4 regions of the Streptomyces aureoversilis genome follow, and region 4 is predicted to be linked to each of the others. Evidence: riboswitches for the same ligand, from Rfam matches in the RefSeq annotation. Region 4 holds a riboswitch; each other region holds the start of a gene.
What was found. Region 4 has a riboswitch for cyclic di-AMP ahead of ACFPP6_RS26025 (transglycosylase family protein). Riboswitches for the same ligand answer to the same signal wherever they lie in the genome.
Positions count from the first base shown of each region.

Region 1: it holds a riboswitch for cyclic di-AMP, as region 4 does, so the genes downstream of both, ACFPP6_RS24430 (C40 family peptidase) here and ACFPP6_RS26025 (transglycosylase family protein) in region 4, are expected to answer to the same signal.
Region 2: it holds a riboswitch for cyclic di-AMP, as region 4 does, so the genes downstream of both, ACFPP6_RS23900 (C40 family peptidase) here and ACFPP6_RS26025 (transglycosylase family protein) in region 4, are expected to answer to the same signal.
Region 3: it holds a riboswitch for cyclic di-AMP, as region 4 does, so the genes downstream of both, ACFPP6_RS14950 (M23 family metallopeptidase) here and ACFPP6_RS26025 (transglycosylase family protein) in region 4, are expected to answer to the same signal.

Region 1 is NZ_JBHSKJ010000014.1:218,711-225,737, reverse strand. Features, by position in the region: gene ACFPP6_RS24445 (AfsR/SARP family transcriptional regulator) at 1-2,783, opposite strand, end outside; gene ACFPP6_RS24440 (hypothetical protein) at 2,966-3,151, shown strand; gene ACFPP6_RS24435 (S1 family peptidase) at 3,648-4,718, shown strand; gene ACFPP6_RS24430 (C40 family peptidase) at 4,899-5,372, opposite strand; cyclic di-AMP (ydaO/yuaA leader) riboswitch at 5,377-5,539, opposite strand; gene ACFPP6_RS24425 (carboxylate-amine ligase) at 5,895-6,977, shown strand; gene ACFPP6_RS24420 (hypothetical protein) at 6,985-7,027, opposite strand, start outside.
Region 2 is NZ_JBHSKJ010000014.1:94,925-101,951, reverse strand. Features, by position in the region: gene ACFPP6_RS23920 (urease accessory protein UreF) at 1-320, opposite strand, end outside; gene ACFPP6_RS23915 (urease subunit alpha) at 320-2,041, opposite strand; gene ACFPP6_RS23910 (urease subunit beta) at 2,034-2,345, opposite strand; gene ACFPP6_RS23905 (urease subunit gamma) at 2,361-2,663, opposite strand; cyclic di-AMP (ydaO/yuaA leader) riboswitch at 3,394-3,578, shown strand; gene ACFPP6_RS23900 (C40 family peptidase) at 3,583-4,053, shown strand; gene ACFPP6_RS23895 (ATP-binding protein) at 4,201-4,638, opposite strand; gene ACFPP6_RS23890 (helix-turn-helix domain-containing protein) at 4,921-5,799, shown strand; gene ACFPP6_RS23885 (DUF397 domain-containing protein) at 5,809-6,063, shown strand; gene ACFPP6_RS23880 (8-amino-7-oxononanoate synthase) at 6,083-7,027, opposite strand, start outside.
Region 3 is NZ_JBHSKJ010000007.1:263,830-270,856, reverse strand. Features, by position in the region: gene ACFPP6_RS14965 (DNA gyrase/topoisomerase IV subunit A) at 1-1,314, opposite strand, end outside; gene ACFPP6_RS14960 (M16 family metallopeptidase) at 1,538-2,890, shown strand; gene ACFPP6_RS14955 (M16 family metallopeptidase) at 2,938-4,305, shown strand; cyclic di-AMP (ydaO/yuaA leader) riboswitch at 4,522-4,677, shown strand; gene ACFPP6_RS14950 (M23 family metallopeptidase) at 4,691-5,500, shown strand; gene ACFPP6_RS14945 (GntR family transcriptional regulator) at 5,771-6,436, shown strand; gene ACFPP6_RS14940 (HPr family phosphocarrier protein) at 6,681-6,962, opposite strand.
Region 4 is NZ_JBHSKJ010000016.1:94,915-101,941, reverse strand. Features, by position in the region: gene ACFPP6_RS26035 (cytochrome P450 family protein) at 1-1,249, shown strand, start outside; gene ACFPP6_RS26030 (transglycosylase family protein) at 1,363-2,487, shown strand; cyclic di-AMP (ydaO/yuaA leader) riboswitch at 2,748-2,928, shown strand; gene ACFPP6_RS26025 (transglycosylase family protein) at 2,932-3,687, shown strand; gene eno (phosphopyruvate hydratase) at 3,944-5,233, shown strand; gene ACFPP6_RS26015 (FtsB family cell division protein) at 5,397-5,861, shown strand; gene ACFPP6_RS26010 (DUF501 domain-containing protein) at 5,949-6,479, shown strand; gene ACFPP6_RS26005 (Ppx/GppA phosphatase family protein) at 6,476-7,027, shown strand, end outside.

The DNA of each region.
Region 1 (7,027 bases), on a different contig from region 4:
TCGCGGGCGATCTGCAGGGACTGCTCGGCGCAGGAGACGGCATCGTTGTCACGCCACTCGGCCAGCCGGCACTCCGCGAGGCGGGCCCAGGCCAGCCCTTCCCAGCCACGCTGCTGCTGCTCGATGAAGTAGCCGAGGGCGTCGCGCAGTTGACGGGCCGCCAGATCCGGGCGGCCCGTCCTGTGGAGGACGCAGCCGTGCTGGTAGAGCGTGAGGGCGACGGTCGGGCCGTTGCCGGTGGCCTCGGCGAGGCGGACGGCCTCGGCGGCGTCGCGCTCGGCCTTGCCGGGCTGGTCCAGCGCGAGGCGGACGCGGGCGGTGTTGGCGAGCACCCGCGCTTCGCTGCCCCTGTCGCCCAGGACGTCGCACAGGACGCGGGCCTGCTCCAGCAGGGGCAGGGCGCGCGCGGGGCGATCGGTGGCGAAGCAGAGGATGCCGAGGGCGTTGGCGGCGAGGTGGCGGCACATGGGGTCGCCGGCGGCCTCCGCGAGGCGCAGCGCCTCGGACAGCTCCCGCTCGGCGGCCTCGTACACGTCGGTGAGGTAGTGCAGGTTGCCGAGGGTGTACCGGGCGCGGGCCTCGACGCACGGGTCTGCCGCCCCGCGCGCCGCGGCGGCTGTCAGCTCGGACAGGCGGCGCAGTTCGTCGCGGTGGGCGGGCCCCTCGATGAGGCCGGACCAGGTGAGCAGCAGATCGCCCGCGGCGCGCAGCGCGCCGGGGAGTTCGCGCACGGCCTGGGCGAGGGTGGCGGCGAGCGTGATGTGCTCGCGGCGCAGCCACTGGCGGGCCTCGTCGGCGTCGGCGAAGGCGAGGCCGGGGGCGGCGACGGGGTGCAGGTGGCGGTGCAGGGCGTGGTCGGGTTCGAGGACACGGGAGGCGTTGCCGACGGTGGCGAGCAGGTGGTCGAGAAGGCGCGAGACGGCCCCGCTGCGCTCCTGCGGCGATTCCGTGCGCTCGGCCCGGCGACGCGCGTAGAGCCGCAGGAGGTCGTGGAAGCGGTAGCGGCCGGGGGCGTACGACTCCAGCATGCCGGCGTCGGCGAGGCCCTCGGCGAGGTCCTCGGCGGTGAAGTCGTCGCGGTCGAGGAGGACGGCCGCGGCGGCCAGCGGGAGGTCGGGGGCGTCGGCGAGGGCCAGCAGGCGGAAGGCCCGGGCCTGGTCGGACGGCAGGTGGGTGTAGCCGAGCCGGAAGGTGGTCTCCACCGTCAGGTCGCCGGCCTGCAGCTCGTCGAGGCGGCGGCGCTCGTCGTCGAGGCGGGCGACGAGCGAGGCGAGCGTCCAGCCCGGCCGGGAGGCGAGGCGGGAGGCCACGATGCGCACGGCCAGCGGCAGGTGGCCGCACGAGGCGACCAGGTCCCTGGCGGCGCGCGGCTCCCCGGCGACCCGCTCCTCGCCGGCGATGGCGGCCAGCAGCGAAAGGGCTTCCGGCTCGCTGGACACGCCGATGTGGAAGTGGCGGGCGCCGCCGAGGGTGATGGCCCGGGAACGGGTCGTCACGAGCACGGCGCAGCCGGCGGTGCCGGGCAGCAGCGGGCGGATCTGGGCGGCGTCGCGGGCGTTGTCGAGGAGGAGCAGCACGCGCCGGTCGGCGAGCACGGACCGGTAGAGGGCCGCCCGTTGTTCCAGGTCGTCGGGGATGTCGGTCTCGGGGACGTCCAAAGCCTGCAGGAAGTGGGCCAGGACGCTGCCGCTGTCGGCGGGGTCGGAGCCGGCGCCCCGCAGGTCCACGTAGAGCTGGCCGTCGGGGAAGGCGGGGCGGGCCAGGTGGGCGGTGTGGACGGCGAGGGTGGTCTTGCCGACGCCGCCGATGCCGGTGAGCATGGCGATCATCACGGCGGGTCCGGCGGCGCCGGTCAGCGCGCCGTGCACGTCGCGCACCAGGTCCTCGCGGCCGGTGAAGTCGGGTATGCCGGCGGGCAGCTGGAAGGGGGCTCCGGCCGGGCGGCGCGCCTCGCCGCTGCCGGGCGCGGCCGCGGCTCCGGCGGCGGGCAGCGCGAGCCCGGGGTCGCCGGCGAGCACCTGGGCGTGCAGTCTGGTCAGCTCCGGGCCGGGCTCGACGCCGAGCTCCTCGACGAGCAGCCGCCGCGCCTCCGCGTAGGCCGCGAGCGCGTCGACCTGGCGGCCGCAGCGGTAGAGGGCGAGGACCAGCTGGGCGCGCAGCCGCTCGCGCAGCGGGTGCTCGGCGGTGAGCGAGGTGAGCTCGGGGACCAGTTCGGCGTGGCGGCCGAGGGCGAGCCCGCAGTCGAAGAGGCCCTCCTGCGCGGCCAGGCGCGCTTCGGAGAGCCTGTCCTGCTGGCGCTCGCAGTAGGGGCCGGGGAGACCGGCGAGCGCGGCGCCGTGCCAGAGGTCCAGGGCGGCGGCGTACGAGGCGTGGGCGGTCGCGGTGTCACCGGCGGCGTGGGCGGCGGTGGCCTCGGCGAGGAGGCGTTCGAAGACGAGCGCGTCGACGCGCTCGGGTGCCACGCGCAGGGCGTAGCCGCCGGCGACGGAGACGAGGACGGTCGCGGGGGTACGGGCGGCGCGCCCGGGTTCGAGGAGGGTGCGCAGGCGGGAGGCGTACGTGCGGACGGTGCCCAGGGCCTGGGGCGGTGCGGCCTCGCCCCAGAGGGCGTCGATGAGCTCGTCGCTGGAGACGGTGGCGCCGCCGCGCAGCAGGAGGACGGCGAGCATGGCGCGCTGCTGGCGCGCGCCCAGGTCCACGTGGTGACCGTCCGCCAGTGCGCGCACCGGGCCGAGCAGCTGGAAATGGAGCCGGTCTGCGGACGGCTCTGTTGTGTCCCGCATGTTTCCCCCGACCGTGCCCTGCCGGCTCTGTCCGGCGACAGATGGTGACAGTACCTCAGCGCCCGGCAAGGGAGCAGAGGACGGGTGAGGGGCCGTTGATCGTCCGTTGATGGCGCCGTTACATACTGCAGGCACAGTTGTTCCATGCGCATCACAGCGCGCCTGACACAGGAGTTTTCGATATGACCGCTGAGGACCCCAAGAGCACCGAGCAGGCCGGGGCCCCCGCCGAGCAGCCCGCCACGCCGTCCGAGCAGGCGCTCGCGTCCGAGCTGGACAAGCCGGTCGAGCACGCGGAGGGCGCCGCGCCGCAGAGCCAGGGCGGCAGCGGCCCGATCCGTCCGACCCACACGACGGGGGCGCAGTAACCGCAAGGCAGGGCCGGGTTCCGCCGTGCGAACGGCGGGTCCCGGCCTTCCCTTTGCGGCGCCCCGGTCGTTAAGACTGAGCAAAGAACGCACCGGCGCCGCTCCATGGGCGACCCTCGGGAAGCGAATACCGGACAGGCGCGGCCCGCTGTGTCCGGTCACCGCCCGGCGGCCGTCCACGCCCGTCACTCCCGTTCAGGGGGACGGCTTCCGGTGCCGCTGGGCCGCCGGGGGACTGCGGCCGGCACCCTTCGCACGACCGAATGTCGCTCTTGAACTTCCGCCTGTCCCGTCGGGATACTCGCCCGTATCCCGTTCTTGACATGGACGCGACGATCTCATCGGCCTGTCGCGCGCCGTGTCCTCACCGATGCGCATCACCCACGCGTCACGCACACGGGTCGCGCACGTGCGTCACGCACGCGCATCGCACCCGCACGTCCTCCACGCCCGGGCACCATCGTGCCGCCGGGCACTCCCCCACAGGAGGTCACGAGTGAAACGTTCCCGCATCTCCACGCGCTGTACGGCCGGCGCCGGCGCGGCGATGGTCGTCCTGACGGCCGCTGCACTGACGCTCCCCGGCGCGCACGCGTCCTCGCCGGCGCCCCGTCAGCTCTCCTCGCCGCAGGCCGCGGAGCTGGCCCGGCAGATCTCCGCCGACCTCGGCGCGGACTCGGCCGGTTCGTACTACGACGCCGGGACCGGCAGGCTCGTCGTCGGCGTCGTCGACCAGGAGGCGGCGGCCAGGGTACGGGCCGCCGGCGCCGAACCCAGGACCGTGCGCCACTCGGCCGCCGAGCTCGCCTCGGCCCTGCGGACGCTGAAGGCGGAGGCGGCTGTTCCGGGCACGGCCTGGTCGGTGGACCCCCGCTCCAACAAGGTCGTCGTCACCGCCGACAGCACGGTCACGGGCGCCCGGCAGGACCGGCTGGACAAGGCCGTCGCACGGCTCGGCGACAAGGTCGCGGTCAAGAGAACGGCAGGGAAGTTCCGTCCGCTCATCGCGGGCGGCGACGCGATCTGGGGCAGCGGCGTGCGCTGCTCGCTGGGCTTCAACGTCACCAAGGGCGGCAAGCCGTACTTCCTCACGGCCGGGCACTGCGGCAACGCCTCGCGGACCTGGTCCGCGACCCAGGGCGGCGCCCAGATCGGCGTGGTCGAGAGCTCGTCCTTCCCCGGCCACGACTACGCGCTCGTCCGCTACACGTCCACCATCGCCCACCCGAGCGCGGTGAACCTCTACAACGGCGGCACGCAGAACATCAGCAAGGCCGGGGAAGCCGTCGTCGGCGAGAAGGTGCAGCGCAGCGGCAGCACCACCCGGGTCCACGGCGGCGAGGTCACGGCCCTCGACGTGACCGTCAACTACGAGGAGGGGGCGGTCGAGGGCATGATCGGCACCTCGGTCTGCGCCGAACCGGGCGACAGCGGCGGTGCCCTCTTCGACGGCGCCACCGCCCTCGGCCTCACCTCGGGCGGCAGCGGCGACTGCTCCGGCGGCGGGGAGACGTTCTTCCAGCCCGTACCGGCGGCGCTGCAGGCGTACGGGGCCCAGCTGCCCTGAGGCCGGCAGGCGCCGGCGTGACGCCGTGCGGTGACGCCGTGCGGTGACGCCGTGCGGTGACGCACTCCTCCGGGGATCCCCTCCGCGGGCTCCCCGGAGGCATCCGGGCCGGGGTGGGTCGCCCCGGCCCGGTCGGCCGTCGCCGTCCGGGCCGGAACCGGGCCGGTCCGGGCCTCCCGGTCAGTTGACCCGGCCGTACCAGACGCTGCCGGACCAGATCTTCTCCAGGCGGACCTTCGCGCCCGGCTTGGGCGAGTGCCAGATCTTGTTGCTACCCGCGTAGATCCCGACGTGGTAGACGTTGCTCCCCGAGTGGAAGAAGACCAGGTCGCCCGCCTGGCGGGAGCCGGCGGAGATGTGCCGGGTCTTGTTGTACTGCGCGGCCGCGGTGCGCGGCAGGGTCTTGCCGGCCTTCTTGAACGAGTAGAGCGTGAGGCCCGAGCAGTCGAACCGGTTGGGGCCGGCGGCGCCGTACTGGTAGGGGGAGCCCTGCTTGGAGGCCGCGACCTTCAGGGCGGTGGCGCCCGGAGTGGCCGCGCTCGCCTCGGCCGACATTCCGGGGAGGAGCATCGACGCGGTCACGGTGGCCGCGGTGACCACCGAAGCGGCACCGGCGCGGGACATGAGCGTGGATATGCCAGGGAACGCAGACATGCCAAAACCCTTCGTCATCCGCCTGCGAAAGATGACCTGTCGGGTTCGGGCTGTCGAAGTTGCCCGGCCATCCGAAATGGCTTCACCCCAAGGACCACCGCCATCGTGGTCCGCCGTACCTGGGTCTCCCGCTCCTGCCGATCCATTCGTTTCTGCTCCGCACCCGGTACGGCGGCAGGACTCGGCGTCCGCCCGGGTCGCCCGCCTCGGTGACGGGATCTTGTTGTTCGGTGCACGATCCTGCATCACGGGCCGCCGGAATTCGGAGCGGAAAGGTGCTTCTGTGAACTTCTTCACTTCACGGCGATCCCTGGAACCGGGGTGTTACCCGGCATCACGAGTAGCCGGTAATCCCCTTTATCAAAAGGGAGTTGAAGAACTGATTCGAGTCATCCCGGCGGTGCGCGAAAGACGAGGTGGCGGGGGCCGCGGCAGGGCGGCAGTAGGGCGTCTTTGCGTCAGAAAGCCGTGGCGGCGGGCTCCGTGCGGTTCGCTTCGAGAGCGCGAGGGTAGCCCTACGGCATGCTCACCCTAGGGATCGAGGAGGAGTATCTTCTGCTCGACCCGGCCACCGCGCTGCCGGTACCCCTGGCCGACGAGGTCCGGGCGGCGGTCGACCTGGAACCGGTCGTGAACGAGCGGGAGATTCAGGCGGAGCTGTTGCAGGCCCAGGTGGAAGTCGCCACTCCGGTCTGCTCCGATCTCGCCGAGGCCAGCCGGCACCTGCTGCGGCTGCGCCATGCGGTGAGCTCCGCCGCCAAGCGGTCCGGCTGCCGGATCGCCGCCTGCGGTACGGCGCCGTGCTCGGGCCCCGAGCCCATCCCGGTCACCGGCAATCCGCGCTATCTGGCGATGCGGGCCCGTGCCGCCCAGCTCGTGGACGAGCAGTTCGTCCACGGGATGCACGTCCACGTCGCCATCCCCGACCGCGAGATGGGCGTCGCGGTCCTCAACCGGGTCCGGCCCTGGCTGCCCGTCCTGGTCGCCATGGCGGGCAACTCCCCGCTGTGGAACGGCATCGACACCGGCTTCTCCAGCTGGCGGACCGTGGTCTACAGCCGCTGGCCGGTCAGCGGCCCGCCCCCCTACTTCGACGGCCTCGCGGACTACGAGGCCCGCATCCAGGCGCTGTTGACGGCCGGGGCGATCGAGGACCGGGGCCAGCTCTACTGGCAGGCACGGCTGTCGGACCGCTATCCCACGATCGAGGTGCGCTGCCTGGACGTCCAGCTGCGCGCCGACGACGCCGTCATGTTCGCGGGCATCGTCCGCGGGCTGGTCGCCACCGCCATCCGCGACGAGAAGGCCGGGCTGCCCCCGACGCCCTGCCTGCCGGAGCTCCTGGCCGCGGCGAACTGGCACGCCGCCCGGCACGGGCTCGACGGGGTCCTCGTGGATCCCGCGGGCCGGCGCCACGGCGCGGACGAGGTCGTCCGCAGCCTCCTCGCCCACATAGGGCGGTCACTGGAGGAGTCGGGCGACACCCGGCAGGTGAGCTCGCTGGTCAGCCGCCTGCTGCGGCGCGGCACCGGGGCGGACCGGCAGCGCCGGGCGCTGGCCACGGACGGACTGAAGGCGGTGACGGAGCTGATCTCGGAACCGTAACGGCAGGTCAGAAGTGCGGGTCCCCCGCGATCCGCCCGCCCAGGGCCCGG
Region 2 (7,027 bases), on a different contig from region 4:
GCGGCGCGCAGGGCGGGTGCGGGGGTCCGCGCGTCCGCGGCGTCGTCGAGAGCGAGCGGGTCGAGGCCGGCCGCGGCCGCGGCGGCGAGGGCGGCCGCGGTGAGCCCGGCGGTGTGCAGCCGGCCCCGGCAGAACTCCTCCAGGGTCCGGCCGTCGGTGATCCGCCCGGCCTTGACGGCGGCCTCGGCCCCGCCGGAGTGGGCGTGGCCGCCGGCGGGGAAGCGCCCGTCGGCGAGGACGAGGAGGGCTGCGGGCCCGGCCGCCCTCGTCGCGGGCCGGGCCGGCTCCGCGCCCGTGGCGGCCTCGGTCGTCGTGCTCATCAGAACAGGAAGTAACGCTGGGCCATCGGCAGTTCCGCCGCCGGACGGGGTTCGATCACTTCGCCGTCGACGGTGACCGTGAACGTGTCGGGGTCGACCTCCACCCTCGGCCGGGCGTCGTTGTTGCGCATGTCCGCCTTGGTGACGCCGCGCGTGGACCTTATGGGGACGAAGCGCTTGCCGAGGCCGAGGCGTTCGGGGAGGCCGTCGTCCATGGCCCACTGGGTGACGAAGTTGAGGGAGTTGGCGGCCGGGGCGCGGCCGTGGGCGCCGAACATGGGGCGCGGCAGCACCGGCTGCGGGGTGGGGATGGAGGCGTTGGCGTCGCCCATCTGCGCGTAGGCGATCTGGCCGCCCTTGATGACGAGCTGCGGCCGTACGCCGAAGAAGGCGGGGTCCCACAGCACGAGGTCCGCGAGCTTGCCCGGCTCCACGGAGCCGATCTCGTGGTCGAGGCCCTGCGCGACGGCCGGGTTGATGGTGTATTTGGCGACGTAGCGGCGGGCTCGTGCGTTGTCGGCCGGCCCGTCGCCGGGCAGGGCGCCGCGGCGTCTCTTCATCACGTGCGCGGTCTGCCAGGTGCGCAGCACGACCTCCCCGATGCGGCCCATCGCCTGGGAGTCGGAGGAGATGATCGAGATCGCGCCGAGGTCGTGCAGGACGTCCTCGGCGGCGATGGTGCCCGGCCGGATGCGGGATTCGGCGAAGGCGAGGTCTTCGGGGACGCCCGGGTTGAGGTGGTGACAGACCATCAGCATGTCGAGGTGTTCGTCGACGGTGTTGACGGTGTGCGGCCGGGTGGGGTTGGTGGAGCTGGGCAGGACGTTGGCCTCGGAGACGACGGTGATGATGTCGGGGGCGTGCCCGCCGCCTGCGCCTTCGGTGTGGTAGGCGTGGATGGACCGGCCGGCGATGGCGGCGAGGGTGTCGCCGACGAAGCCGGCCTCGTTGAGGGTGTCGGTGTGGATGGCGAGCTGGGCGCCGCTCTCCTCGCACACGGCCAGGCAGGCGTCGATGACGGCGGGGGTCGCCCCCCAGTCCTCGTGGATCTTGAAGCCGACGGCGCCGGCCCGCAGCTGGGCGCGCATCGAGTCGTACGAGACGGTGTTGCCCTTGCCCAGCAGGCCGACGTTGACGGGGTACCCCTCCATGGCCTCGAACATCCGGGCGAGGTGCCAGGCTCCGGGGGTGATGGTGGTGGCCTTGCTGCCCTCGGCCGGCCCGGTGCCGCCGCCGAGCAGGGTGGTGACGCCGGAGGCGAGGGCCTCGTCCGCCGCCTGCGGGCAGATGAAGTGGACGTGGGCGTCGACGGCCCCGGCGGTGAGGATCTTGCCGTTGCCGGCGATGACCTCGGTCTCGGGGCCGATGACGAGGTCGGGGTGGACGCCGTCCATGGTGTCGGGGTTGCCGGCCTTGCCGACGCCGGTGATCCGGCCGTCACGGATGCCGATGTCGGCCTTGACGACGCCCCAGTGGTCGAGGACGAGGGCCCCGGTGATGACGGTGTCGGGGGCCCCGTCCGCCCGGGTCGCGCGGGACTGGCCCATCGACTCGCGGATGACCTTGCCGCCGCCGAAGACCGCCTCGTCGCCGGCGTGCCCGGGCCCGCCGCTGCGGTCCTCCTCGATCTCGACGACGAGGTCGGTGTCGGCGAGGCGGACGCGGTCGCCCGCGGTCGGCCCGTAGAGGCCGGCGTAGGCGACGCGGCTGAGTTCAGTCATCGAGCGGTCCCCCGCACTCTCCGCGCAGGCCCTCGACGATGCGCTTGCCGCCGATGGGGACGAGGTCGACCCGGAGGGGGATGCCCGGCTCGAAGCGGACGGCGGTGCCGGCGGCGATGTCGAGGCGCTTGCCACGGGCCGCCGCACGGTCGAAGTCGAGGCCGGGGTTGGCCTCGGCGAAGTGGTAGTGCGAGCCGACCTGCACCGGGCGGTCCGCGGCGTTGAGCACGGTGAGCCGGGTGCGGTGCAGCCCCTGGTTGAGGGCCACGGGCTCGGCGGCGTACAGGATTTCTCCGGGGATCATCGCGGGTCCTCCCCGTCAGCAGATCGGTTCGTGAACGGTGACGAGCTTGGTGCCGTCGGGGAAGGTGGCCTCGACCTGGACGTCGTGGAGCATCTCGGGGATGCCCTCCATGACGTCGTCGCGGGTGAGCACCCCGCGCCCGGAGGACATCAGCTCGGCGACGGTGCGGCCGTCCCGGGCGCCTTCGAGGACGTGGACGGTGATCAGGGCCACCGCCTCGGGGTGGTTGAGGAGCAGGCCGCGGGCCTTGCGCTTGGCGGCCACGTCGGCGGCCACGTGCAGGAGCAGTCGTTCCTGCTCGCGCGGGGAGAGTTGCATGCGTCCCACCTCACTGTCGTCCCAGGGGTCCCGGATGGACGCACCGGGACGCCACCCGAGTTCAACACGGGGTTGACCTGGGGTTCTTCGGCCGGTGGCCAGTGATTGCAGATTAGGGCGGAACCTTTTCCAACGCGTTAACTGGCTCTTTGCATTGCCATGGCCACGGACCCGGGTGCCGTCTGTCGTCTGCACCTACTGGATCTTCTGGGCCGGATCATGGCCGCCCGTCCGCACGACACGTACCGCCGGCTACGGGCGGCGCAGACCATGGTCGTCGCGGTGGTGCGACGGCGCCGCGGATCGCACGCCCATCCGAAACGGGTGAACGGAAGGTGCGAGCGGGTCATGCCGACGCGGACGGTACGGGTCCCCGGCGCAGAGCGCCGGGGGCGAAGGGATCTCCGCGCCATGTGCGCCGGAGGGCCGGGGGTCCGCACGCGAATAAACCCCGGTCCCCTCCATGAAGGATCACGGCGTAGACGGGGCGCGGTGATCGATTTGGCGCGGGCGGCCGGATTGCCCCCGGGCCGGTACGAACCGCCGCAGGCCAGCGGCTCAGCCGGCTTGGGCGCACACCACCAAATCGCCCCGCGTCCACCGGAATTGCCCAGAAGTGATCAGGCTCACATACCCCTGGTTCCGCTCGGAATCGGCACGGCGGCTGCGCCAAGATCCCTCCGACGACAAGACCCCGCCACCCAGGCGGGGCGGTCCCGGCGGACGCCGAACCCTGCCGCCGCCGGGATGCCGGGTCGACTTGAGTGCAACGGCAGGGATGGAGGACCCAAGAGTGGTGGGACGACCAAGAGTAGTGCGGTCGGCCCTTGGGGTGAAGCCGTTGACAGCGGCCGGGCAACCTTCGCCTGCCCGAACCCGACAGGTCATCCTTCACAGGCGGCTGACGAAGGGTTAGCGCATGGGCGCGCACAAACGTCCGTCAAAGCTGTCCAGGGCCGGTGCAGCATCGGCCCTCACTCTCGCCGCCGTCGGAGCCACCGTGCTGGCTCCGGGCGGCGCGGCAGAGGCGGAGGCGTCTACCGTCTCCACCCAGGCACTGCGGATCGCGGCCTCGAAGCAGGGCTCCCCCTATCAGTGGGGGGCGACCGGACCCCACCGGTTCGACTGCTCGGGCCTGACGCTCTACTCCTTCAAGGGGGCCGGGAAGTCCCTGCCCCGCACCGCCGCCCAGCAGTACAACAGCACCCGCCACATCCCCCGCTCCGCACGCGAACGCGGCGACCTCGTCTTCTTCGTCTCCGGGCGCGGGATCTACCACGTGGGGATATACAACGGGGACGGCCGCATCTGGCACGCACCCAAGACGGGCGCGGTCGTCCGCCTGGAGCGGATCTGGACCAGCAGCGTCCTCTACGGCCGGGTCGGCTGACCCGGCGTCACCGGCCCGCCCGGAGACCCCGGAAGGCTGCCCGGTGACGTGATCCCCGCACGACTCGCAACTCCCCGCACGAGGGCCCGAAGAGGCCCGAGGCCCCCCGCACCCGGGTGCGGGGGGCCTGGCCGGCCGGAGGGGAGTTCAGCGCTCTGCGCTGACCGGCGCGGTCCAGGGGAGGGAGATCCACACCGTCTTGCCGCCGTCGGAGGTCGGCGTGCAGAACAGCCGCCCCCCGTGCTCCGCGGTGAGACAGCGGATGATCACCATGCCGCGGCCGTTGTCCTGCTGGACCGCGGCGGGCAGCCGCCGGGGGAAGCGCGGGTGGCTGTCCGTGACGCCGATGCGCAGCTGCTGATCGCGGTCGAGGCGGACGTCCACGGTGAAGGTGGGCGACTGGCCCCGGGTGTGCTGCACGGCGTTGGTCGCGAGCTCGGAGACGATCAGGCGCACGGTCTCGGAAGTGTCCGTCCCGCCCGGAAGCCCCCAGTCCGCCAGCACCTCCGCGACGTAGCGGCGCGCCGTGGAGACCGAGGCGGGGGCGCTCGGCAGCGTGACGGTGGCTTCTTGGTGGTCTGCCATGGCGGTGGCCCTTTCAGCCGAGGTCCCGCCGAGACCGGACTTCCGGTGCACTGCCGCGGAAAACCGGGAAGCGTGCCGTAAGTCGTGGGGGGCATGAGCGGCCTCGGACGGCTCTGCGCGACAGACTGCCACTGATAACGCCTGTGATGGGAGCGATCCCCCAAGATATGCATATATCTGTCGCCCGAAGCAGTGAACTCTACGACGAGCGACCGGATTCACGCGGCACACTGGGCTATTGACACTGACGTATGACAACGACAGTGACCCAGGGGAGGGCCAATGCGGTACGGACCGGCGGTACGCCGCCGCAAGCTGGGGGCGGAGCTGCGCCGCCAGCGCGAACTGGCCGGGCTGACGAGCCTGGAGGCCGCGCGCGCGGTGGGCTGGCACCAGTCGAAGGTCAGCCGGATCGAGACGGGCAGCAGTGGCGTGAAACCGGCGGACGTGGCCCGGCTGCTGGACGCCTACGGGGTCACCGACGCCGAGCTGCGCGCGCTGCTGGGGGCGCTGTGCGGCGCGGGGTCCCCCGAACCGGGCGAGGGCGCGGGTGCCCGGCGCGGCTGGTGGTACGCCTACCGCGACCGGCTGCCGCCCGCCTATCTCGACTTCATCAGCCTGGAGTCGGAGGCCTCGCGGTTAAGCACCCTGGAGACCACCGTGGTCCCCGGCCTGCTGCAGACGCCGGACTACGCCCGCGCCGTGACCCGCGCGGCCCTCGGCGACCCCGCGCCGGAGCAGGTCGAGGAGCTGGTGCGGGTGCGCCTGGCGCGCCAGGCGGTGCTCCGGGGCGAGCAGCCGCTGGAGGTGTGCGCCGTGCTGGACGAGGCGGTACTGCGCCATGAGGTCGGCGGACCGGAGGTCATGGCCGGGCAGTTGCGGCACCTGGTGGAGACGGGATCGCTGGGACACGTGCGGCTGCACGTCCTGCCCTTCTCCAGTGGCGGCCATATCGGCATCACCGGGCCTTTTGTTATTTTCTCATTTCCGCGCATTGCTGATCTGGACGTGGTTGTTCTCGACCACTTGACGAGTAGCCTCTACCTGGAGCGGAAAGAAGACCTCCGGGCGTACGGCGCGGCCTTCACGACGCTGCGCGCACACGCCCTCTCGCACGAGAAATCGCTGGAATTCATCGCCGGGATCAACGACGGCGCGTAAGGAGGCACCATGTCCGCAATGCCTCGGTACGTACCCCACCGTTCCACCCCTGCAGCGCTTTCCCTGCTCCGTGAGGCTCCATGGCGGCGCAGCAGTTACAGCACCGGATACAACAACTGCGTCGAGACGGCCGGACCGCTCCCCGGCCGCCTCCTCGCCGTGCGCGACTCCAAGCGGGCGGGCGGCCCCGCGCTCCTCTTCCGCTCCGCCGCGTGGACCTGCTTCGTCGAGGGGCTGCGCGACGGCGGGCCCGACCCGCTCTGACCCGGTAGGACTCCTTCTCTCAGGCGGCCGGCGCGGTCCGTACGATCGCGTCGGCCGCGGCCGTCACCTGCCGGTCCGACAGATCGGCCCGGGCGGTCAGCCGCAGCCGCGAGACGCCGTCCGGCACGGACGGCGGCCGGAAGCACCCGACCGCGATCCCCGCCTCCCGGCAGTCCGCCGCCCACCGCACCGCCGCCTCCGGTGAGGGGGCCCGTACGGAGACCACCGCCGCGTCGGGCCGTACCGCCGCGAAGCCCGCCGCCACCACCCTGCGGTGCAGCTCGGCGGCGATCTCCCGGACCCGCCGCGCCCGCTGCGGCTCGCGGCGCAGCACCGTCAGGGCCGCCAGCGCAGCGCCGGCCGCCGCCGGTGCGAGGCCGGTGTCGAAGATGAACGTGCGGGCGTTGCTCACCAGGTGCCTGATCACCCGCTCCGGGCCGAGCACCGCACCGCCCTGGCTGCCCAGCGCCTTCGACAGCGTCACCGTGGCGACGACGTCCGGGGCGCCCGCCAGCCCCGCCGCGTGCACCGCGCCCCGGCCGCCCTCGCCGAGGACGCCGAGCCCGTGCGCGTCGTCCACGAGCAGGGCCGCGCCGTGTTCGCGGCACGCCCCGGCGAGCGCGGGCAGCGGGGCGGCGTCGCCGTCGACGGAGAAGACGGAGTCGGTGACGGCGAGCGCGCGTCCGCCGTGTGCCGCGAGGGTCTTGCGGACGGCGTCCGGGTCGGCGTGCGGCACGACCGCCTTCTCGGCGCGGGCCAGCCGGCAGCCGTCGATCAGGGAGGCGTGGTTGCCCTCGTCGGAGACGAGCAGGGCCGGACCGCCGGCGTCGGGCCCGGCGAGCGCGGTGACGGCGGCAAGGTTGGCCGTGTAGCCGGAGGAGAACACGAGCGCGGCCTCGAAGCCGCAGAAGGCGGCGAGCTCCTCCTCCAGCCGGGCGTGCAGGGCGGTGCTGCCGGTGACCAG
Region 3 (7,027 bases), on a different contig from region 4:
AGTGTCGAGGATGTACTGCGTCTGCACCTCGGAGAGGGAGAAGCGCGCGATGAGGGCCTCCTTGGCCTGCGCCGCGTTCTCACTCGATCGAATGATCCTGATGACCTCGTCGATGTCGAGCAGGGCCACCAGCAGGCCCTCGACCAGGTGCAGCCGGTCGCGCCGCTTGCCGCGCCGGAACTCGCTGCGCCGCCGCACCACCTCGAAGCGGTGGTCGACGTAGACCTCCAGGAGCTCCTTGAGGCCCAGGGTCAGCGGCTGGCCGTCGACCAGGGCGACGTTGTTGATACCGAAGGACTCCTCCATCGGCGTGAGCTTGTAGAGCTGCTCCAGGACGGCCTCGGGGTTGAAGCCGTTCTTGATCTCGATGACCAGGCGCAGGCCGTGGGCGCGGTCGGTGAGGTCCTTGACGTCGGCGATGCCCTGGAGCTTCTTCGAGCCGACCAGGTCCTTGATCTTGGAGACGACCTTCTCGGGGCCGACGGTGAAGGGCAGCTCGGTGACGACCAGGCCCTTGCGGCGGGCCGTCACGGTCTCCACCGAGACGGTGGCGCGGATCTTGAACGTGCCGCGGCCCGTCTCGTAGGCGTCGCGCACGCCGGAGAGGCCGACGATCCGGCCGCCCGTGGGCAGGTCCGGGCCGGGGATGAACTTCATCAGCGTGTCGAGGTCGGCGCCCGGGTGCTTGATCAGGTGCCGGGCGGCCGCGACGACCTCGCCGAGGTTGTGCGGCGGCATGTTCGTCGCCATGCCGACCGCGATCCCGGACGAGCCGTTGACCAGCAGGTTGGGGTAGGCGGCGGGCAGGGCCACCGGCTCCCGCTCGCTGCCGTCGTAGTTCGGCGTGAAATCGACGGTGTCCTCGTCGATCGACTCCGTCATCAGGGACGTCGCCGACGCCATCCGGGCCTCGGTGTAACGCATGGCCGCGGGCGGGTCGTCATTGCCGAGGGAGCCGAAGTTGCCGTGGCCGTCGACCAGCGGCACGCGCATGGAGAACGGCTGCGCCATGCGCACCAGGGCGTCGTAGATGGAGGCGTCGCCGTGGGGGTGGAGCTTACCCATCACCTCGCCCACGACGCGGGCGCACTTCACGTAGCCGCGGTCGGGGCGCAGGCCCATCTCGTTCATCTGGTAGAGGATCCGGCGGTGGACCGGCTTGAGACCGTCGCGCGCGTCGGGCAGGGCCCGGGAGTAGATGACGGAGTAGGCGTACTCGAGGAAGGAACCCTGCATCTCGTCGACGACGTCGATGTCGAGGATGCGCTCCTCGAAGTTCTCCGGCGGCGGGGTCTTCGTGCTGCGGCGGGCCATCGCGGCTGCGGCTCCTTCGATCGATTGCCGAGGCAGGGTGCTGACGCGGACCATTGTGGACCGCGCCACTGACAACACCGGACACGACCCGTCCGTAAGGGGGCACCGCGCCGGGAACTTCGCCGGATGTCAGCGCGCTTGCATACAGTGACAGCACTGCTCATCACGCGAGTCATCGCGCACCGGCGCGAGATTTCAAGCGATCGAAGGGACGTACATGCCCATGGGTCACACGGCCACGCAACAGGCCGGTACCGGCGGCCTCACAGCGACCGAGCACCGCCTGGCCAACGGCCTGCGGGTGGTGCTCTCCGAAGACCACCTGACCCCGGTCGCCGCCGTCTGCCTCTGGTACGACGTCGGCTCGCGCCATGAGGTCAAGGGCCGCACAGGCCTCGCCCACCTCTTCGAGCACCTTATGTTCCAGGGCTCGGCACAGGTCAAGGGGAACGGCCATTTCGAGCTGGTTCAGGGCGCCGGCGGCTCCCTCAACGGCACCACCAGCTTCGAGCGCACCAACTACTTCGAGACCATGCCGGCGCACCAGCTGGAGCTGGCCCTGTGGCTCGAGGCCGACCGGATGGGCTCCCTGCTCACCGCCCTCGACGACGAGTCGATGGAGAACCAGCGCGACGTCGTCAAGAACGAGCGCCGCCAGCGCTACGACAACGTCCCCTACGGGACCGCCTTCGAGCGGCTGACCGCCATGGTCTTCCCGGACGGCCACCCGTACCACCACACCCCGATCGGCTCCATGGCCGACCTGGACGCGGCCTCCCTGGAGGACGCCCGCGCCTTCTTCCGCACGTACTACGCCCCGGGCAACGCGGTCCTGTCGGTCGTCGGCGACATCGACCCCGAGCAGACCCTCGCCTGGATCGAGAAGTACTTCGGTTCGATTCCCGCGCACGACGGCAAGCAGCCCCCGCGCGACGGCAGCCTGCCCGACGTCATCGGCGAGGAGCTGCGCCAGGTCGTCCGCGAGGAGGTCCCGGCCCGCGCCATGATGGCCGCCTACCGCCTCCCGCAGGACGGCTCCCGCGAGGCCGACGCCGCCGACCTGGCCGTCACCGTCCTCGGCGGCGGCGAGTCCTCCCGCCTGCACAACCGCCTGGTCCGCCACGACCGCTCCGCCGTCGCCGCCGGCTTCGGCCTGCTGCGGCTCGCCGGCGCCCCCTCGCTGGGCTGGCTGGACGTCAAGGCGTCCGGCGGCGCCGAGGTGGCCGGCATCGAGGCCGCCGTCGACGAGGAGCTCGCCCGCTTCGCCGCCGAGGGCCCGACCCCCGCGGAGATGGAGCGCGCCCAGGCCCAGCTGGAGCGCGAGTGGCTGGACCGGCTCTCCACCGTCAGCGGCCGCGCCGACGAACTGTGCCGCTTCGCGGTGCTGTTCGGCGACCCCCAGCTCGCCCTGACCGCCGTGCAGCGCGTCCTGGACATCACGCCGGAGGAGGTGCGGCAGGTCGCCCGGGCCCGCCTGCGCCCCGACAACCGCGCCGTGCTGGTGTACGAGCCCACCGAGCCGGCCGCCCCCGCCGCCGACGAGAACGCCGAAGCAGAAGAGGAGACGGCCAAGTGAGCGACGCCCTGGCCCCCGCCCAGCCCACCCAGCCTCCGCATTCTTCTATGGCCTTCCACCCGCAGCCGCAAGCCGGGACCGCGGCCCCCTGGGCCTTCCCCGCCCCCGAGCGCGGCACGCTCCCCAACGGCCTGACGGTGCTGCGCTGCCACCGCCCGGGCCAGCAGGTCATCGCCGTCGACATCAACGTGGTGGCCCCCCTCGCCGCGGAGCCGGAGGGCCTCGACGGCGTCGCCACCATCATGGCGCGCGCCCTGTCCGAAGGCACCGACAAGCACACCGCCGAGGAGTTCACCGCCGAGCTGGAGCGCTGCGGCGCCACCCTCGACGCCCACGCCGACCACCCGGGCGTGCGCCTGTCCCTGGAGGTCCCCGCCTCCCGGCTAGGCAAGGCCCTCGGTCTCGTGGCCGACGCGCTGCGCGCCCCCGCCTTCCCCGACCACGAGGTCGAGCGGCTGGTGGGCAACCGCCTGGACGAGATCCCGCACGAGCTGGCCAACCCCGCCCGCCGGGCCGCCATGGCGCTCTCCAAGGAGCTCTTCCCGGCCGGCTCGCGGATGTCCCGCCCGCGCCAGGGCAGCGAGGAGACCGTCGCCCGCATCGACGCCGCCTCCGTGCGGGCCTTCTACGAGGCCCACGTGCGCCCCGCCACCACGACCGCCGTGGTCGTCGGCGACTTCACCGGAGTCGACCTCGACGAGGCCCTCGCCGACTCCCTCGGCGCCTGGACGGGTTCCCCCGCCGAGCCGTACCCGCTCAAGCCGGTCACCGCGGACGACACCGGCCGCGTCGTCATCGTGGACCGCCCCGGCGCGGTCCAGACGCAGCTCCTCATCGGCCGCATCGGCGCCGACCGGCACGGCCAGGTCTGGCCCGCCCAGAGCGTCGGCACGTACTGCCTGGGCGGCACCCTCACCTCCCGTCTGGACCGCGTCCTGCGCGAGGAGAAGGGCTACACCTACGGCGTGCGGGCCTTCGGCCAGGTGCTGCTGTCCACGCCGGAGGGCACCGGCGCGGCCATGCTCGCCATCAGCGGCTCGGTGGACACCGCCTCCACCGGCCCCGCGCTGGAGGACCTGTGGACCGTCCTGCGCACCCTCGCCGCAGGGGGCCTGACGGACGAGGAGCGCGACTCCGCCGTGCAGAACCTCGTCGGCGTCGCCCCGCTGAAGTACGAGACGGCGGCGGCCGTCGCGGGCACCCTCGCCGACCAGGTCGAGCAGCACCTGCCGGACGACTTCCAGGCGCGCCTGTACGAGCGCCTCGCCGCGACGGGCACGGTGGAGGCCACCGCCGCCGTGGTGAGCGCCTTCCCGGTCGACCGCCTGGTGACGGTGCTCGTCGGTGACGCCGCGCAGATCGAGGAGCCCGTCCGGGCCCTCGGCATCGGGGAAGTGACCGTGATCACGGGCTGAAGCCCGCGGCGGGCCGGCCGCGCCGGCCGGCCCGTCAACCGGCAGGCACGCGCGCCCCTGAGGCGCGTGTGCCTGCCAAATGTCCGATTTAGCGGAGTGGTTGCACGTCTGCGTTGTGGCGTGGGCCACAAAATGGGGCTTCTGTTTGCCGATCGAAAGTGGCGGCGTCTAGCGTCAAAGCGTCTGTCCGTCAGATGTGCGTCGCATCCGCGGCCCGGGCAGACATCGCCGAGTCCCCGTACGGCGCGAGCCAGGGGAGCCGGGGACCCAAGTGTCCCTGGGGTGAATCGGGCCCCTTTCCGGAGGGATCCGTAGGAGACCTTCCTGCTCCGAACCCGTCAGCTAACCCGGTAGGCGAGAGGGAAGGAAAGGACCAGCCTCACCAATGGCGTTCACTCGTGCCACCGGGAAGCACCGCAAGCCGAGCCGCGCCGTTCGCGTCAGCGCGAACGCGGCGGGCATAGCCACCCTCGCCGCCACCGGTGTCGTCGCGGGCCTCGCCGCCCCGGCGATGGCCGCCTCTCCCGACGAGACCCACCGCCCCACCGAGGACACCGGCCTGACCCAGGCCGTCGTCATCGGCGAGGACACGGCCGGCCGCATCGGCGAGCAGGCCCAGGTCCAGACCAGCGCCGCGGCCGAGAACACCGCCGTCCACGAGGCCGAGGCCGCCGCCAAGCAGGAGGCCGCCGACGTCAAGAAGGCCGCGGACGAGGCCAAGCGCAAGGCCGAGGCCGAGCGCAAGGAGCAGGAGCGCGCCGCCCGCGAGCAGGAGCGCAAGCGCCTCAACACCTTCGTCTCGCCGATCGCCGGCTCGTACGTCTCCACGTCCTACAAGGCCTCCAGCGGCCTGTGGTCCTCCGGCAGCCACACCGGCATCGACATGCACGCCGCGACCGGCACCTCGATCCAGGCCGTGGGCGCGGGCACCATCGTCGAGGCCGGCTGGGGCGGCGCCTACGGCAACAACGTCGTCATCAAGCACAACGACGGCACCTACACGCAGTACGGCCACCTCTCGTCCATCGACGTCAGCGTCGGCCAGTCGGTCACCGCCGGCCAGCAGATCGGCCTCTCCGGCGCCACGGGCAACGTCACCGGCCCGCACCTGCACTTCGAGGCCCGCACCGGCGCCACGTACGGCACCGACATCGACCCGGTCGCCTACCTCAGCGAGCACGGCGTCAACCTCTGACGCACCCGCCCGCGCCCCCGCGCGGCACATTCGCCTGACGAAGGCCCCGGCCCACCGGCCGGGGCCTTCGTCGTATCCTCGTGTTGGCCAAAACATATCGATGACTTCACGTGCGCCGTCGGAAATCGCGGGCGGCTGCAATAGAGTCGCTGAACAGGCGTCAATCGGCCGCGTTTCGCGGGGGTTATGCGGAGGTTCACCCATGCGGGGCCGTACGTGAACGGTGATGGCACAGCGAATCAGAGCGGCCGTCGCATTTCCGCGCACGCCGTGTGCACGGCGATCCGTGACGACATTGTTTCCGGCACGTTTCCGCCCGGCAGCAGGCTCACCGAAGAAGTCCTCGCGCGCCGCTACGGCGTTTCGCGCGTGCCCGTGCGCGAGGCGCTGCGCACCCTCGCCTCGGAGGGGTTCGTGACCACCCGGCGGCACGCGGGCGCCTGCGTCGCGGAGCCGACCGAGCAGGAGGCCGCCGATCTGCTGGAGGTCCGCGCCCTGCTGGAGCCGCTGGGCGCCGCGCGCGCCGCACAGCGCCGTACGGAGGCGCACCTGAAGGTGCTGCGCGGTCTGGTCCGGCTCGGCCAGGAGCGCGCCCGGGGCGGGCGTACGGGCGAGCTGCGGCCGCTCGGGGACTGGTTCGACGAGACCCTCGCCCAGGCGTCCGGCAGCCCGAGCCTCGCGGGCCTGCTCACCCAGCTCCGGCTCAAGATCGCCTGGGTGTACGCGGCGGAGCCGCCCGCGCGCCCCGTCGACACCTGGGAGGTGCTCGGCGCCCTCGTGGACGCCGTCGCCCGCGGCGACGCGGAGCGCGCCCGGGCCATCGCGGCGGCCCGTGCGGACCGGGCGCCCGGCGAATTCCGGCTGCGCCGCACCGTCCCGGCGGCCCGCGTGCGGAATGCGGGCCCGGCCGTGCGAACGGTGATCTCCGGTTCCTGACCCCGGTTCCCGATCCGGGTTCCCGGGAGCGTACCTATTTACGTCCGGTGTTACCGCAGGAACCATCTCCGGCCGAACTTCCGCCAAAGGAATGCCCGGCTGTTACCGCTGGAATGCCATGGATTTCGCGCGGGCGCACGCGGGGTGTGAATGGGGTGCGCGGGGTGCGGCCGGGAAAACGACAGCGGGGCCACGGCGGCCCTCAATCGGCCGCCGCGGCCCCGCCGCGCGCGATTCCGTCGAATCAGACGGTCTCCGGGAGCTCCTCGAGACCCTCGGCGACCAGCTTCGCCAGACGGTCCAGGGCGGCCTCGGCGCCCTCGGCGTCGCTGGAGAGGACGATCTCCTCGCCACCCTGGGCGCCCAGGCCCAGCACGGCCAGCATGGAGCCGGCGTTGACCGGGTTGCCGTCGGCCTTGGCGATCGTCACGGGGACGCCGGCGGCGGTCGCCGCACGGACGAAGATCGACGCGGGACGGGCGTGCAGGCCCTCGGCCCAGCCGACGTTGACGCGGCGCTCAGCCATGGTGTTGCCCTTCAAGTCGTAGGGGTTGTCTAGACCAGTGTCTCACGGTGCCCGGAGTGCTCCGG
Region 4 (7,027 bases):
ATTCGCCGCCGACCCGTACCCCGCGTACGCGTGGCTGCGCGAGCACGCCCCGGTGCACCGCACCGCCCTGCCCAGCGGCGTGGAGGCGTGGCTGGTCACCCGGTACGCCGATGCCCGCCAGGCGCTCGCCGACCAGCGCCTGTCGAAGAACCCCGTGCACCACTCCGAGTCCGCCCACGGCAAGGGCAAGGTCGGCATCCCGGGCGAGCGCAGCGCCAATCTGATGACGCACCTGCTCAACATCGACCCGCCGGACCACACCCGGCTGCGCCGCCTCGTCTCGAAGGCGTTCACCCCGCGCCGGGTCGCCGAGTTCGCGCCCCGGGTGCAGGAGCTGACGGACCAGCTCATCGACGGCTTCGCCGGCCGAGGGGAGGCCGACCTCATCCACGAGTTCGCCTTCCCCCTCCCCATCTACGCCATCTGCGACATGCTCGGCGTCCCGCGCGAGGACCAGGACGACTTCCGGGACTGGGCGGGAATGATGATCCGCCACGGCGGCGGGCCGCGCGGCGGAGTGGCGCGCTCCGTGAAGAGGATGCGGGGCTATCTGACCGAACTGATCCACCGGAAGCGGGAGGCCCTGCAAGGAGAAGGGGACGAAGACCTCATTTCCGGTCTGATCAGGGCGAGTGACCACGGTGAGCACCTCACCGAGGACGAGGCCGCGGCCATGGCCTTCATCCTGCTCTTTGCGGGTTTTGAAACAACTGTGAACCTGATCGGTAACGGAACCTACGCCCTGCTGCGCAATCCGGAGCAGCGCGAGCGCCTCCAGCGCGCCCTCGCCGAGGGCGACGAGGGCCTGCTCGCGACCGGGGTCGAGGAGCTGCTGCGCTACGACGGCCCGGTGGAGCTGGCGACCTGGCGGTTCGCCACCCGGGACCTGACGATCGGCGGGCAGCGCATCGCGGAGGGCGACCCCGTCCTCGTCGTCCTGGCGGCCGCCGACCGCGACCCCGAGCGCTTCGCCGGCCCCGATGCACTGGACCTCTCCCGGCGCGACAACCAGCACCTCGGCTACGGCCACGGCATCCACTACTGCCTGGGCGCGCCCCTCGCCCGCCTGGAGGGTCAGACGGCTCTGGCGACCCTGCTGCGGCGCCTTCCCGACTTGCGGCTGGCGGCCGATCCGGAGGATCTGCGGTGGCGCGGCGGGCTCATCATGCGCGGTCTGCGCACCCTTCCCGTGGCCTTTACACCGGAGGGCATTCCGGACACAACCACCCAGGAGGAGTCGCCTGCCTGACCTCGCGTCAGTCGGCGTGATCTCGGCGTGACCTCCGCTACATCGGCTTGTGACTCCGGTGGCCCGTCGCTATCTTCAACCACCATTCGCCGCCGAACGAGAGGCAACCGCCCATGAGACCCGGAAACGGCCGACATCGCCGCCCCCGTCAGATACCCGCCATCGTGGTCGCCGCGGGGGTGACCGCCTCCGGAATCGCCCTGCCGCTGCTGGCGGCCACCGGCGCGACGGCAGCCGACGCCGGCACCTGGGACCGTGTCGCCCAGTGCGAGAGCGGAGGCCTGTGGAGCGCCAACTCCGGCAACGGGACCTACGGGGGACTGCAGCTGACCCAGGACCTCTGGGAGCGCCACGGCGGCCGGGAGTACGCCCCCCGGCCCGACCTCGCCAGCCGTGCGCAGCAGATCACCGTCGCCGAGAAGATCCTCGAGGGCAGCGGCACCAGCCCCTGGTCGAGCTGCGCGGCGAGCGCCGGCCTCACCTCGGGCGGCACCCCGGCGGAGGTCAACCCGGGCGGCACACACGCCCCCGCGAGCGACTCGACGCCTTCACGCGCCCCGGAGCGCACCACTTCGCACTCCACGCCGTCCGAGCCGTCCGAGCCCTCCGGGCACGGCAAGCCTTCTGACGCGTCCACGTCTCCCTCGCCGTCCGGAAAGCCGTCGCCGGGTTCCTCGACGAGCCCCTCGGTCGACCCCTCCACGCAGCCTTCGGGGCAGCCGTCGACCGGCCGGCCGTCGCCGGGTCAGTCCTCCGGTCAGCCGTCCGGCCGGCCCTCCGGCAGCCCGTCGACCGACGCGCCGTCACCCGACGCCTCGGGCAAGCCGTCCGACGGGCAGTCCGGTGAGCCGCAGGAAGGCCGGCACCGCAAGCCCCCGACGTCCCCCACGGACGACCCGACCCGGATCCCGGACGGTTCCGCCACGCCGTCTGCCGGCGATTCCGGTTCGCCCGCGGGGCGGACGCCCGGCGAGGACGGCGCGGGCACGGGCAAGCACCGTGCCGATCCGTCGCGTTCGGAGGACGAGGGCCGTACGTCGCGGGGCGGCGGCGACGCACGCACCGGCAGCCCCACTCCCACCGACTACACCGTGCGCCCCGGTGACAACCTGTCAGCGATCGCCGAGCAGCATGCGGTCAAGGGGGGTTGGCAGTCTCTGTACCAGCGCAATGAGAAAGCGGTCGGAACCGATCCCGACCTGATCCGTCCTGGTCAGAGGCTCGAGGTCGGTAAATAGACCGGCAGTTCGCGGCGAATGTCCGTTCCAGTCGAAAGTGAGACATGGGTCTCTTTGCCTGGTGGCGGAATGCGGTCTTCCCGAAACTGGCAAACCGTCTCTCACCTGCGGAAACGCGTTGTTCCCCTGGGTAACCAGGGGCAACTGTGGCTGGAAAGAGGGGTTTGAACCCTTGCCGTGACTGTGTTTACCGTCGTGTCCGCTCGCCACCGCGGGCACCACGGTCGCCACGCCGAATCCTGCCGGCGATCGGGGGAGTCGTCGCGCAAGCGCCGTAGGCAGGAGCGGGGGAACCAAGGTAGGCGCCGGAAACGGCTCCTCGGCGAAAGCCGCGGGTCCGGGACCGGCTAGGGGTGAAGCCGAGTGTGCTCGCACACGAAGCCGGGCGAACTCACAGCCCGAACCCGACAGCTCACCTCGTAGGCGTCGGTGAGGAAACGACTTATGTCCAAGGGCAAGCACCGTCGTCCGTCCAAGGCCGTCCGCATCTTCACGCTCGCCGGTGTCACCGGTGCAGCTGTCGCCGCCCCGCTGATGGTCGCCACCTCCGCCAACGCCGCCTCCGTTTCGACGTGGGACAAGGTCGCCCAGTGCGAGTCCGGTGGCAACTGGTCCATCAACACCGGCAACGGCTACTACGGCGGCCTGCAGTTCTCGCAGTCCTCCTGGAACGCCGCCGGCGGCCAGAAGTACGCCGACCGTGCCGACCACGCCTCCAAGAGCGCCCAGATCGCCGTGGCCGAGAAGCTGCTCGCCATGCAGGGCCCGGGCGCCTGGGGCTGTGCCGGTCCCGGCGGCCTGACGGCCGGCGGCCCGAAGGCGAACGTCGACCCGTCCGGTTCGGGCTCGGTCAGCAAGTCCACCAAGTCCTCCCGCAGCACCGGCACCGTCTCGGGCAAGTCCCACGCGGACCGCAGCGAGCGCCAGGCCACGCCGAAGAAGGCCACGCCGAAGAAGGCCGCCCCGCAGGCCGCCGAGCGCGACGAGGCCCCGGCCCCGAAGCGGACCGCCCCGGGCCACTCCACGCAGTCCTACAAGGTCGGCGACGGCGAGTACGAGGTCAAGGAGGGCGACACCCTCTCCAAGATCGCCGAGGCCCAGCACGTCAAGGGCGGCTGGCAGAAGCTGTACGACCGCAACAAGGACATCGTCCAGGACGCGGACGTGATCTACGTCGGCCAGAAGCTGCACCTCAGCTGATCCGGCAGGGCGGTCCACTCCGGTGGGCCGCCCTTCTCCGCTCCCGGCGGGACCGCCCCGCTCCGATGCGCCGCCCCGAGCGCGCACCGGAGCGGGGCTCAGCCGTTTCCGGATCCGTCGTTCATACGGTGTTCTGGGCTTTTGTACTGTTTTTTAGGCTTTTCCGGCCCGGGAAGGCGATCCAACGGCGAGGCGAGCCTCCGGGGCCCGTTAGGCTCGTGCTGCAGAACCACAGACACACACGAAGGAGACGCTCGTGCCGTCCATCGACGTCGTCGTAGCTCGCGAGATCCTCGACTCGCGAGGCAACCCCACGGTCGAGGTCGAGGTCGGCCTCGACGACGGCTCCACGGGCCGTGCCGCCGTGCCGTCCGGTGCCTCCACCGGCGCCTTCGAAGCCATCGAGCTCCGTGACGGCGACAAGAACCGTTACCTGGGCAAGGGCGTCGAGAAGGCCGTCCTCGCCGTCATCGAGCAGATCGGCCCGGAGCTCGTCGGCTACGACGCCACCGAGCAGCGCCTGATCGACCAGGCCATGTTCGACCTGGACGCCACCGACAACAAGGGCTCGCTCGGCGCCAACGCCATCCTGGGCGTCTCCCTGGCCGTCGCGCACGCCGCCTCCGAGGCCTCCGACCTGCCGCTCTTCCGCTACCTGGGCGGCCCGAACGCGCACCTGCTGCCCGTTCCGATGATGAACATCCTGAACGGCGGCTCGCACGCCGACTCCAACGTGGACATCCAGGAGTTCATGATCGCGCCGATCGGCGCGGAGTCCTTCTCCGAGGCCCTGCGCTGGGGCACCGAGGTCTACCACACCCTCAAGTCCGTCCTGAAGACCAAGGGCCTGTCCACCGGTCTGGGCGACGAGGGCGGCTTCGCCCCGAACCTCGGCTCCAACCGCGAGGCCCTCGACCTCATCCTCGAGGCCATCAAGCAGGCCGGCTACACCCCCGGCCAGGACATCGCGCTCGCGCTCGACGTGGCCGCCTCCGAGTTCTACAAGGACGGCGTCTACAAGTTCGAGGGCCAGGACCGCACGGCCGCCGAGATGACGGACTACTACGCCGAGCTCGTCGCGGCGTACCCGCTGGTCTCCATCGAGGACCCGCTGTTCGAGGACGACTGGGACGGCTGGAAGACCATCACCGAGAAGCTCGGCGACAAGGTCCAGCTCGTCGGTGACGACCTGTTCGTCACCAACCCCGAGCGCCTCGGCCGCGGCATCGAGGAGGGCGCCGCCAACGCCCTGCTGGTCAAGGTCAACCAGATCGGCTCGCTGACCGAGACCCTGGACGCCGTCGAGCTGGCCCAGCGCAACGGCTTCAAGTGCATGATGTCCCACCGCTCCGGCGAGACCGAGGACGTCACCATCGCCGACCTGGCCGTCGCCACCAACTGCGGCCAGATCAAGACCGGCGCCCCGGCCCGCTCCGAGCGCGTCGCCAAGTACAACCAGCTCCTGCGCATCGAGGAGATCCTGGACGACGCCGCGGTCTACGCCGGCCGCAGCGCCTTCCCGCGGTTTCGCTCTGCGAACCAGTAAGCACCGCAAGGGCTGACACGAGGACACCGCGGGCCGGCACCCGCAGGCCTGACACGGCCTCAGGGGAGCAGCCTCACCACGTCCCCGGCCACGGTCCCGTACCGTGGCCGGGGACGTACGTTCGTAGCGAGGCTGCGGGCGACCAGGACCTCGGGGAGGCGAAGTGGCGGCGGAACGCTCCACCGCGACCAGACTCAGGGCACTCGGCTCGGTGCTCGTCCAGGGCCCCACGGCCCGCGTCTACCGCGCGCGGGGCCCGCGCCGCAGCCGGCTCACCGGCCGTGCGGCGCTGCTGGCGCTCGTCGTGTGCTCGCTGGTCGTCGCCCTCGCCTATCCCATGCGCCAGTGGGTCACCCAGCGCTCCGACATCGCCGACCAGCGCCGCCAGTCCGAGCGCGCCCGCGAGCAGGTGAAGCGGCTGGAGGACGAGAAGGCGCGGCTGGAGGACCCGGCGTACGTCGAGCAGCAGGCGCGCGAGCACCTGCACTACCTGCGCCCCGGGGAGACCGGCTACAGCGTGGTCGACGGCAGTGGCACCGCCCGGCGCCCGCGCGACCAGGGCGCCGCCGACCGCCCCTGGTACAGCAATCTGTGGGACGGTGTGGACGCCGCGGACACCCCGCGCTGACCGCGCCCGCCGGCCCTCCCCTTCTGCACGACCCGCCTCCCGCACGACCTGCCGACACCACCGAGCGAAGACGACACGAGCGAGCACATGGACACCCCTCCGCCCCAGACCGAGTCCACCGAGCCCACCGATGCCGACATCGAGGCGTTCAAGCAGCAGCTGGGCCGCCCGCCGCGCGGGCTGCGCGCCATCGCCCACCGCTGCCCCTGCGGCCAGCCGGACGTGGTCGAGACCGCGCCCCGGCTGCCGGACGGCACGCCGTTCCCGACGACGTACTACCTGACCTGCCCGCGCGCCGCCTCCGCGATCGGCACGCTGGAGGGCTCGGGCCTGATGAAGGAGATGCAGGACCGGCTGGCGACCGACCCGGAACTGGCCGCCGCCTACCGCGCCGCGCACGAGGACTACCTCCGCCGCCGCGACGCGATCGAGGTCCTGGAGGGCTTCCCGAGCGCGGGCGGCATGCCCGACCGCGTCAAGTGCCTGCACGTCCTGGTGGGCCACTCGCTGGTGGCGGGCCCGGGCGTGAACCCCTTCGGCGACGAGGCGCTGGCGCTGCTGCCGGAGTGGTGGGCCAAGGGCCCGTGCGTCACGCCGTGCGGGGGTGACGAGAAGTGACCCGCGTCGCCGCCGTGGACTGCGGCACCAACTCCATCCGGCTCCTCGTCGCCGATCTCGACCCGGCGACCGGTGCATTCACCGAACTCGACCGCCGGATGACGATCGTCCGCCTGGGGCAGGGCGTGGACCGTACGGGCCGGCTGGCGGAGGAGGCCCTGGAGCGGACCTTCGCGGCCTGCCGGGAGTTCGCGGAGGTCATCCGCGACGTGAAGGCCGAGCGCGTGCGGTTCGTCGCCACGTCCGCCTCGCGGGACGCCGAGAACCGCGAGGACTTCGTGCGCGGCGTGGTGGACATCCTGGGCGTGGAGCCCGAGGTGATCAGCGGCGACCAGGAGGCCGAGTTCTCCTTCACCGGCGCCACCAAGGAGCTCTCCGGCCGGGACGACCTGGCCAGGCCGTTCCTCGTCGTGGACATCGGCGGCGGCTCCACGGAGTTCGTCGTCGGCGAGGAGCACGTCCGGGCGGCCCGCAGCGTCGACGTCGGCTGCGTGCGCATGACGGAGCGTCACCTCGTCGCGGAGGGCGCCGTGGTGGACCCGCCGACC